Regions from separate parts of the Paenibacillus sp. FSL R5-0923 genome, predicted to be linked through region 1. Evidence: riboswitches for the same ligand, from Rfam matches in the RefSeq annotation. Region 1 holds a riboswitch; each other region holds the start of a gene.
What was found. Region 1 has a riboswitch for cyclic di-AMP ahead of MKX35_RS03190 (3D domain-containing protein). Riboswitches for the same ligand answer to the same signal wherever they lie in the genome.
Positions count from the first base shown of each region.

Region 2: it holds a riboswitch for cyclic di-AMP, as region 1 does, so the genes downstream of both, MKX35_RS07930 (alpha/beta fold hydrolase) here and MKX35_RS03190 (3D domain-containing protein) in region 1, are expected to answer to the same signal.
Region 3: it holds a riboswitch for cyclic di-AMP, as region 1 does, so the genes downstream of both, MKX35_RS00750 (hypothetical protein) here and MKX35_RS03190 (3D domain-containing protein) in region 1, are expected to answer to the same signal.

Region 1 is NZ_JBBPAT010000001.1:715,015-718,294, reverse strand. It holds gene MKX35_RS03200 (HD domain-containing protein) at 1-430, shown strand, start outside; gene MKX35_RS03195 (TatD family hydrolase) at 542-1,312, shown strand; cyclic di-AMP (ydaO/yuaA leader) riboswitch at 1,510-1,739, shown strand; gene MKX35_RS03190 (3D domain-containing protein) at 2,021-3,184, shown strand.
Region 2 is NZ_JBBPAT010000001.1:1,753,115-1,756,394, reverse strand. It holds gene selD (selenide, water dikinase SelD) at 1-790, opposite strand, end outside; gene MKX35_RS07930 (alpha/beta fold hydrolase) at 947-1,774, opposite strand; cyclic di-AMP (ydaO/yuaA leader) riboswitch at 1,863-2,047, opposite strand; gene MKX35_RS07925 (hypothetical protein) at 2,269-2,442, opposite strand; gene MKX35_RS07920 (Nif3-like dinuclear metal center hexameric protein) at 2,527-3,280, opposite strand, start outside.
Region 3 is NZ_JBBPAT010000001.1:163,367-166,646, reverse strand. It holds gene MKX35_RS00760 (hypothetical protein) at 1-140, opposite strand, end outside; gene MKX35_RS00755 (hypothetical protein) at 157-648, opposite strand; cyclic di-AMP (ydaO/yuaA leader) riboswitch at 782-947, opposite strand; cyclic di-AMP (ydaO/yuaA leader) riboswitch at 1,368-1,557, shown strand; gene MKX35_RS00750 (hypothetical protein) at 1,748-2,164, shown strand; gene kdpF (K(+)-transporting ATPase subunit F) at 2,291-2,368, shown strand; gene kdpA (potassium-transporting ATPase subunit KdpA) at 2,381-3,280, shown strand, end outside.

The DNA of each region.
Region 1 (3,280 bases):
AGCACTGGTACAGACGGCTTTTATGCAGTGGACACTTGAGAAAGATGAGCTACTAAGTGACTTGTGTACCCGTTTTATTCATCGTAAACTGTATAAATATGTTGAGGTGGAGAATCTCGATACAGATATGATTTCTGAAATTCGCAGCAGTTTTGCGGCAGCGGGACTTCACCCAGAATATGATTTGGAGATTGATTTTCCGACAGATCTGCCCTATGATGTGTTCCGTCCGGGAGAAGCTTTTGACAATAAACAAATTCTGCTGCTTGATCGGCATGATCATCTGCGGGAAATTTCAGAGGTGTCGGATATTGTGCGTTCTATTAGCGGCATTCACCGTGGAAGATATCATCTTTATTTTCCTCAGGATAAGTTGAGAAATGCGCTTACGCGATTGCCTGCTTCTATTGCAGAGATTTTTGCAAAATAATACAAGAAAATATGGGATTTTTGACAAGAAGAGTAGAAATATAAGATATAACGGATAGCTTGAAACTTATATTGTCTTATATTTAAAAAAGAACAAGGAGTGAGGGTTAAAATGTTTCTGTTTGACACACATACGCATCTGGATGCACCTCAATTCGACGAGGATCGCGAAGAAGTTATCGCTCGTGCTGTAGAAGCAGGAGTTAGCAAGATGATTAATATCGGATTTAATCGGGAGACGATTCCCTCAACGATGAAGCTGGCGGAATCTTATGATTATATTTATGCGGCAGTGGGTTGGCATCCTCAGGATGCAATTGATATGAAAGAAGGAGATCTCGATTGGATTGCTTCTCTATGCAGTCATAAAAAAGTAGTGGCTATTGGTGAAATCGGACTGGATTATTACTGGGATACTTCTCCCAAGGATGTGCAACATGAAGTTTTTCGCAAGCAAATTGGACTAGCCCGTGAACTAAATATGCCGATTTGTATTCATGATCGTGATGCCCATGAGGATGTTGTACGGATTTTACGGGAGGAAAAAGCAAATGAGGTTGGAGGCGTGATGCACTCGTTCTCAGGAAGCTGGGAAACAGCTAAAATGTGCTTGAATCTTGGTTTTCATTTATCCTTTGGAGGACCCATTACGTTCAAAAATGCAAGAGTGCCAAAAGAAGTGCTTGCGCAGACCCCACTAGACCGATTATTGATCGAAACCGATGCTCCATATTTGACTCCACACCCCTTCCGCGGGAAGCGAAATGAGAGCGCTCATGTGAAGCTTGTAGCAGAGGCAGCAGCTGAAATTAAAGGGTTAACATGGGAAGAATTGGCTAAAATAACGTATGCGAACGCACTGGAACGATTTGGGATTGAGTGAAAACGGGAGCAAAACAGGCGAAAAATAGAGAATGGCCGATATATTAAACTTTTTTAATATAAAAACGGCTGAATATTACAATATTTTAACCATATTTTTGCGTAAACGTGGTTGAATCGTCCTTTACAACATGCATCAAAACAGGATATCATCTTTTCAGTGATGTGAGCTGTGTTATAGTGACAGCCATTGATTCATGGATCGTCTCGCTGAGTCTCCGTATGGAGAACGGGGGAACCAATATTGACCTGCCGCATGCCTGTATTTTAAATACGGTTTAGACGTGCCGTAGGACAGTATTTGATTTCTTCACGTGGTCTTTGGGGTGAATTTAAGGGCAACCGCCATGAGCGGGTGACCTGAAATAGGGCGTCTCTCTTTCGTCCGAACCCGACAGCTAACCCCGTAAGCGCAAGTAAGAGAGGCAACCTCGTGCACAAGCATTCTCTATTCTGATATTGGAGAAGCCACGAAAGAGTCCTCAGTTGAACTCTTTTTAGGCTTTTTTATTTTTGAATAAATAGAATGTTGCCCACATACTGTTATATAACAGAGGTGGGAGTAGCTGTGCCGAGCAGGCGATCCATGAGCAGGAGACGCTAAGTTATTACGTGCGTGTCCTGTGACAATCTCAAATAGTTTCGTCAAAGGAATTCAGTCCTCATGATATACAATTGACGACGGGGCTATGTAAGGAGGATGGAGAGAATGGGCGTATTCCAACCAGAAGTATCCCATGATTCGCAGTCATCCAGCAGGTCTTTCGCATTACGGTGGGAGCAAGTAAATACTCGCGTACTTTTACTTGCAGGCGTGATTTCAGTCGCTATCGCGCTACTTATTCTGCTGTACGTACACGGTCAAAGTAACAAACAATTATTTTTAGTAATAGACGGGCAAACACAGACGCTTGAAACGCGAGAAGCGCTTCTTGGTGATGTGTTGGAGAAAGAGCAAATTTCGCTGCAGCCGCATGATGAACTATCTTTAGGACTGAGTGATGAAATAAAAGACGGTGACCGTGTCGTTATCAATCGTGCGCAGAAAATTAGTCTTACTGCGGATGGAGCAACAAAAACGTTATATACGACCGAAGACACAATTGGTAAAGCAATTGAGAAAATGGGCATTACCCTAGAAGGTCATGATAAGATTTTCCCTTCGTTAGACACCACCATTTCTGCAAACATGGAGGTTAAGATTGTTCGCATCAACAAACAGACTGTACAGCGATCAACTAACTTACCCTTCAGAGTCATCAAGACAGCAGACCCCTCCCTTACTGTGGGAACAGTTAGAGTGGCACAGGCAGGCAAACCAGGCGTCATGATTCAGCATATTGAAAAGATCTACCAAGACGGAGAACTGGCCTCTATGCGCATGATTGGTAAGGAAGTACAAACGGTAACGAAAGATAAGATTATTGCCGTTGGTACCAAAGCACTTCCTAAGCCGGCTGTAGCTAAGACTACAACAACTTCCAAATCAAACACCACTTCAAAAACGGCTAAGGTTAGCGCCAAGACTAATAACGTCACAAGCAAGGCTGGCGTAGACTTTGAGTACAAGAAGATGATTAAGAACGTCTCCATGACAGCTTATTCATCAGAAGAGCCAGGTATTGGTACCAAAACTGCCTCCGGAACACGCGTAACGGAAGGTCGTACAATTGCGGTAGACCCGAATGTAATCCCTATTGGCTGGTGGGTATATATCGAGGGGCTTGGATTCCGCCGAGCAGAAGATACTGGCGGTGCCATTAAAGGCAATAAAGTAGATGTCTATTACGATTCACTGAGCCATGTCCGTAATTTCGGTCGTAAATCACGTACCGTTTATGTGATTGGACCTGTGAAGCCGGAGTTAAACTAGGCTGAAGCTTTTGCAAATTATTCTTTGATAAGCTATAGTGATGATAACCGTTAAGGAACGCCAGATGATCATTTCGTTGATCGCAGAGCAACCGCT
Region 2 (3,280 bases), 1.0 Mb from region 1:
CTCTTACTCTTGGCAGCATCGGTACATCGCCTTGACGAATAATCAGTCCGTGATTGCTCCCTTTTGCCATTTCCGAGGCATGTCCAAGCAACCCGAATCCGGTAACATCTGTACAAGCATGTACATCATAGGGCTCCATGATTTCTGCCGCTTTTTTATTCAGTGTAGACATGACTGTCGTAAGGCGTGTAGTTTCTTCTGGGGATAGCTGATCCTTTTTAATAGAAGTCGTTAAGATGCCCACACCGATAGGTTTAGTCAAAATCAGCTTGTCTCCTACCTGCGCACCTGCATTCGTTCTTACTTTGTCCGGGTGCACAAGGCCCGTAACGGCCAATCCAAATTTAGGCTCTTTATCGTCGATGGAATGTCCGCCCACAAGCGTTGCTCCTGCTTCCTGCACTTTATCTGCTGCACCGCGCAAAATGTCACCGAGAATGCTTTTGTCCAAAACAGAAATAGGGAAGGCCACAATATTAAGCACTGTAAGCGGCTTGCCGCCCATAGCATAAATATCACTTAACGCATTAGCTGCTGCAATTTGCCCAAAGGAATAAGGGTCATCCACGATCGGCGTGAAAAAATCAACAGTTTGCACTAACGCCAGATCATCACTTAATCGATATACCCCAGCGTCATCACTGGTATCCAGACCTACAAGTAGATCCGGATTAGGAACGGTTGGTGGTAGACTGCGAATAACCTGCATGAGATCGGCGGGACCGATTTTGCAGCCGCAGCCCCCTTTTGAAGATAATGAGGTCAATTTTATGGTTTCGGCTTGAGACATCATGACTCAGCTCCTTTAGATAGTTAATCTCGAATATCTTTAATCTTACATCAGTAGACAGCATTGTACAAAATACAGACATACAGAAGAACGCCCCGTAGCCAGTACATACTCCCCGGCTATGGGACGCCCCTCATTTCTCACTTACCACTAAGATCAACTAATCTGCTGAGTTTCCTGCTGTTTCTCCAAAAACCGCTGAAGTATAGCATTAAATTTCTCCGGCTGACACAGATTACTAGGATCTAATGCGTTAGGGATGATCACTAACTGAGCATGTGGCAGCTGAGACACCATATCCTTCATACAATTAACTCCAAATTCACTAAAGTCACCTACAATACATAAGGCGGGACGCTTAAAAGACTTTAAGCATCTAGTGTAATCCACATGGCTCGTAGCCAGCCTTTGCCGATACAATTCCCGTGGACGTTTATCGAGAAGTCCTCTTCTAATCTCGTTATAAGCCAGATTCCAGCGTTCCCGGTACATCATACGAATCGAAGGCAGTACAAGCTCACTTGGAGCGTAATACATTAACCAACTACAATAAGCAGCCATAAGCTGGATTTTACCAATTATCGTTGACGCCTGACTTCTACAAAAGCTATCCGCGACAACAATCGCTTTTACTCGCTCTGGATATTGTTTCGCAATATGTTGAACGACAAGCCCCCCATAGGCACTCCCAACAAAAACAGCCTCACGAATACCCAAATCATTTAATAGCATTATTATATCTAGACATTGGGTTTCAATAATCTCGTTTGGGGCCTGCAGTAATTCACCTGATTTGCCATTCCCCCGTAAATCACACAGAATCACTTTATATTTATCAGAAAAATACTCTAATTGTGGCTTGAACATACTATGTGTTAATCCATGTCCATGGATAAACACAACCGGAGTCCCTGTTCCATTGATTTCGTAATAGAGCGAAGTTCCATTCAGTTTAGCAATAGGCAAAGTTAACACCTCTTTCATAGATAGGTTCTACAACTATATCTGCTTTTTAACGCAGCAAAAAACCACAGAGGGATTCTCTGTGGCTATTCATCATCAAATACGCCATTCATCCTCTCTCCATACGCTTACGAGGTTAGCTGTCGGATTCGGGCAGTGAGAGTTGCCCTACCTGCATGGATGCATTTATGCACCTGGAACAGGATTCACCCCATAACTAGTACCGATTGTTACACTGGTTCCCAGTTGTTGGTTCCCCCGCTTTCCTTAACGGAAATTAAGCGGACTTCTTATGTAATTGTCAGTTATGTGATGAATCATACTCCGTGTAAGGTTTCTTGTAAAGTTGAGCCGTGGGCAAAATAATGTTGAAAGCCATGCTTTTCATTTCATATTGAGCATACACTTCGTTTTCTCTTTCTTTTACTCTTGTTTACTCAATATATCTAAAAAAAGCCTAGCGGCCATCAGAGATCAATCCCTGAACCACTCGGCTTCGTTATACAATCATATGGCTACAACAGATCGGCGTTTTTCAATGCATGCTCCCAGCTCGGAAAAAAGAACAGCGCACTTCTCATAAGATCAGGATCGCTTTGCTTCACTTGTTTTTTGCTGATCGAGCTTCCATCGGTTTGAAGCTTTTTGATACGACTTAACACTTCATCAGCCTCCAAAGGAATTTCCATTGAAACACTCCTTTCTCAGTGACCTGGTTTCCAATCATTTTCTCCATAATATGCAAATTTATTCTTCATTTCGGTTTATACGAATTAAACCAGCTGATAGACCGGTTGTTCAGCAATAAAATAAGTGGGAATCATTGGGTATTTCTGTGCCAGAACTTCAGCTAAATATTTCATTCCTGGAGCTTCACTTTCCGCATGTCCTAACATAATCAGTGCTTTTGATCTGCCTTGGTGGACAGCATCCCTCACATATTCTGGAGTTTCCCATTCGGGGCCCTCGCCAGCAATAATTAAATCAAGATTATGCTGATTAAAAAGAGGAATAGCCATCGTCCCACCTCCTCTGTAACCTACTAATATCCCCACTTGTCTGCATGTCTGGGATAGGTCTCCGGCAGCACGTACATAGGAGATGCCTAGCTTTCTTTTTATATACAGAGCCGCTTCACTTACCGTCATAGCTGGAATCGATAGGATTGTAGCAGTGGATTGCTGCTCAACCACATAGGCTGACCATTCAAGCTCTCGTAGCAAGCCCACCATGATCCCATCCGGTTGATGCCGATGCCAATAATCATGATAACGAAAAATAGCCAGTTCAGAACGCTCAATCAAACTCCGTTTCGCGCGAGACACAGGGTCAGCCTCTAACCACTTGCTCGTCTCATGATGACTGTAAAACACACCTTCATGTGTGATCAACAAATTGGCGTTCATAGCAACCGCTCGTTCCACAACATATTGCGTAGCGCAAAATGCCGTAACCATACCTGTAATCACCATTTCCGGATTCCCCGGCTTAAGAGTATCCACAGTCCCATCTATCTGTTCCATGGCT
Region 3 (3,280 bases), 550 kb from region 1:
GCCCCCCAGCTGCTACCTCCTTTACAGGTAAGTTTCAGGATGCCATAACGGCTGTCTTGATCAGCCTCCATTCCATAGTGAATAGGCTCTGGTGAATCAAAGACGAATACTTCTATGCGAGATAGTCTTCGCTGGTCCATGACAGGTTTCTCCTCCTTAGGTTTCCAAAAGCTTAAGATTTACATGGTGAATGACGTTAGCCTTCTCTATACAGGCGAGCATTTCAGCTTCATTCTCACAGACTGCGGCATGCTCCAGCCATAGTCGGAATTTCTGTTTGCGTATAACGGATAAATGTAAGGGAAAGGTGTTGCGGGATCTCATTACGTACCAACCGACTGCAACGTCTTTCCACGGTTCCTTAAAAGCGGTGAGCCACGGAAAACGTTGGTGTGCTGACCAATCCTGCAGCTGTTGCTTTTCTCGGATATTTTTATATATTTCGTATATAATTGTTCGGTCCATACAGTATTCACAGGTAGATGGGCTGCTGAAATGGCGAAGTGATTCAATCTGCTTCTGACCAAAAGCATAGCCGACAATAGTTCTGTGATGATCCTCTTCGAACCACAACGCTCCAAAGCAAACATAATTTAGACTTATCGGCTCAAGTAGCCCTTGCTGAGTTCCCCAATAATAGTGTTTCATTCCTTTCACCCCGTCCAGCATGCTATCACCCTATAGATTCAGGTAACGCAAAAACCGCAGCAAGAGGAGGACCTCTGCTGCGGTTTTGGAATACAGGTATACACATACCTGTGCCAAAGCGTGGCGGATCAAGGGTCTCTCTCTTTACGCTTACGAGGTTAGCTGTCGGATTCGGACGGTGAGAGTCGCCCTACCTATGTGAGACTTGAACAGTCTCCTTCGGATTCACCCCAAGTAGGCCATGTGGCCTGATGGTTCCCCCGTTCCCTGCAAATACAGGAACTCAGCGTTGAATGTATTTTGTGAAATAGATTCAACCCGAATCATACTCTTTTCAAGGTGTTTCTGTAAAAACAGAAAGTGTTCTTTTGAGCGCGATTTAAACCAAATCCTGCCTACTACGACGGAAAAGGGAACCAAATAGGTATTTATTGCGAGTTATCGGGCTTCTTCCTCGCTTAATCTCGACTTCTTGTTTTCTTACCTATAAAGGCGATTTTTTGAGATTTCTACATTTGTGGTGAATAAAATCACATGGTATGCCCGCTTTTCGCTAATGGATTAAAACTCGAGTAAACAAGAGATATAGAGAGATTGGATATCAAGTAAGCGCTATCCAACGCGAAAATAGTTTTTAATTTGCATTATTTTGGCATCAATCAGGTTTTACAATTCTTCCTGCATAAGGGTATGATTACTCCTGTTTCAACAACAATCGAATATTTGATCCGCTTAATTTCCGATAAGGAAAGCGGGGGAACCAACAATCGGCAGACGATGTGAGAGTCGGAAGCCGGTTATGGGGTGAATCCTGTAGAAGATGCGAGTGAGCTCGCATCTATACAGGTAGGGCGACTCTCACCGCCCGAATCCGACAGCTAACCTCGTAAGCGTATGGAGAGAGGATGAGTGCAATGTGACCGCTAGCGAGCCACAGAGGAGAATCCTTTGTGGCTTTTTGCTGTGCTTTTTTAAGCAAAGCATTTATGGAAAACCTCACGAAGAGGTCGTTATATTCATCATTAGCGGTAGCTTTTCTTTCAAGATCAGGGTGATCAAGCTCTGATCTTACAAGCAAAGCATTTGAGGAGAATAAGAGATGACAGATCAGAATGAATATGTACTGGTATGTGCGCCAACGAAGGCAGGCGAACATTTTATTAAGCTTCTAAAATTCAGAGGCATTAAGATGGCCGGATTGACCAACAACTTGCCTGAGAAGGCCCTACTCGAAGAGATGGGGATTGAACAAGTCGTTCTAGTTGATACCCGCCATCAGAATACTTGGTTTCGCCCGCCGTTCCCGGTAGGACGGGTATATCTGTTCGAGAGCAGCTTTACGTTATGCTGCCGCTACATTCAGATGTGCCGCACTTGGACGACGCAGCCGATTTTTGTAATCACAAGCTCAATAAATCCTAGATTGGTCTATAAAAGACTTGGTGCAAGTTATGTAATCTATTCCCACAGTGGTGATGCTGATTTTCTAATCGATAAATCACCTCATCAAGGATAAAAGAAGGAGTGCGGGAGATATGATGGATCTGTATATGGTAGCTTCGTTAGCTGTAATTTACGGGTTGTTTTATGGATTTATGCGCTGGTGCGCAGGTGTAGTTGAGGATACAGGGAGGGATAAGTTGTGATTCTAGTAATCGCTGTTACCCTACTGTTGTTTGTATATCTGGTTTACGCATTGATTCATCCGGAGAAATTTTAAGGAGGGGCATTCATGGGCATTTTGCAAATAGTTGCTGTAATCGTAATTCTTATCTTGCTGGTTAAGCCGATGGGCACGTATTTATATTATGTATTTTCTAATGAACCGAACCGTACGGATCGATGGTTTGGAGGCATGGAAAAAGGAATTTATAAGCTGATCGGCCTGAAAAAACGGGACGGTATGTCCTGGAAAAAGTATGCGCTTAGCTTTGTTTTAACGAATATCGTACTGGTTACTTTCAGTTATATCTTTCTTCGATTGCAGCGGGGATTACCGCTAAATCCGAATGGAATTGCGGATATGGAACAGACGCTTTCGTTCAATACGGTGATCAGCTTTATGACTAATACAAACCTGCAGCATTACAGCGGGGAGACGGGACTTTCGTATTTTTCACAAATGGCTGTCATCACGATGATGATGTTCACGTCTGCAGCGAGCGGATTTTCTGTTGCGGTTGCCTTTGTCAGAGGAATCACAGGACGGAAATCAGTCGGGAACTTCTTCGAGGATTTCGTTAAAGCACATATTCGTGTATTCATTCCTCTAGCTCTGCTGGTTTCATTGGTACTCGTAGGACTACATGTGCCACAAACGCTCAAGCCATCACTTGAAGTCACTACACTAGAGGGACAAACGCAACAAATCGCTATCGGTCCAGTAGCTTCTCTGGAATCGATCAAGCATTTGGGTACCAATGGTGGCGGCTTCTTCGGAGCCAATTCATCACATCCTTTTGAGAACCCTAATCCACTTACGAACGTTCTGGAGATTCTCTCTATGTGGATGCTGCCAGCTTCGCTCCCTTATATGTACGGATTGTTTGCCAAGAACAAACGTCAGGGCTGGGTAATTTTTACCGCAATGATGACCTTATTTGTTCTGCTATTAAGCCTAAACTTCTATGCT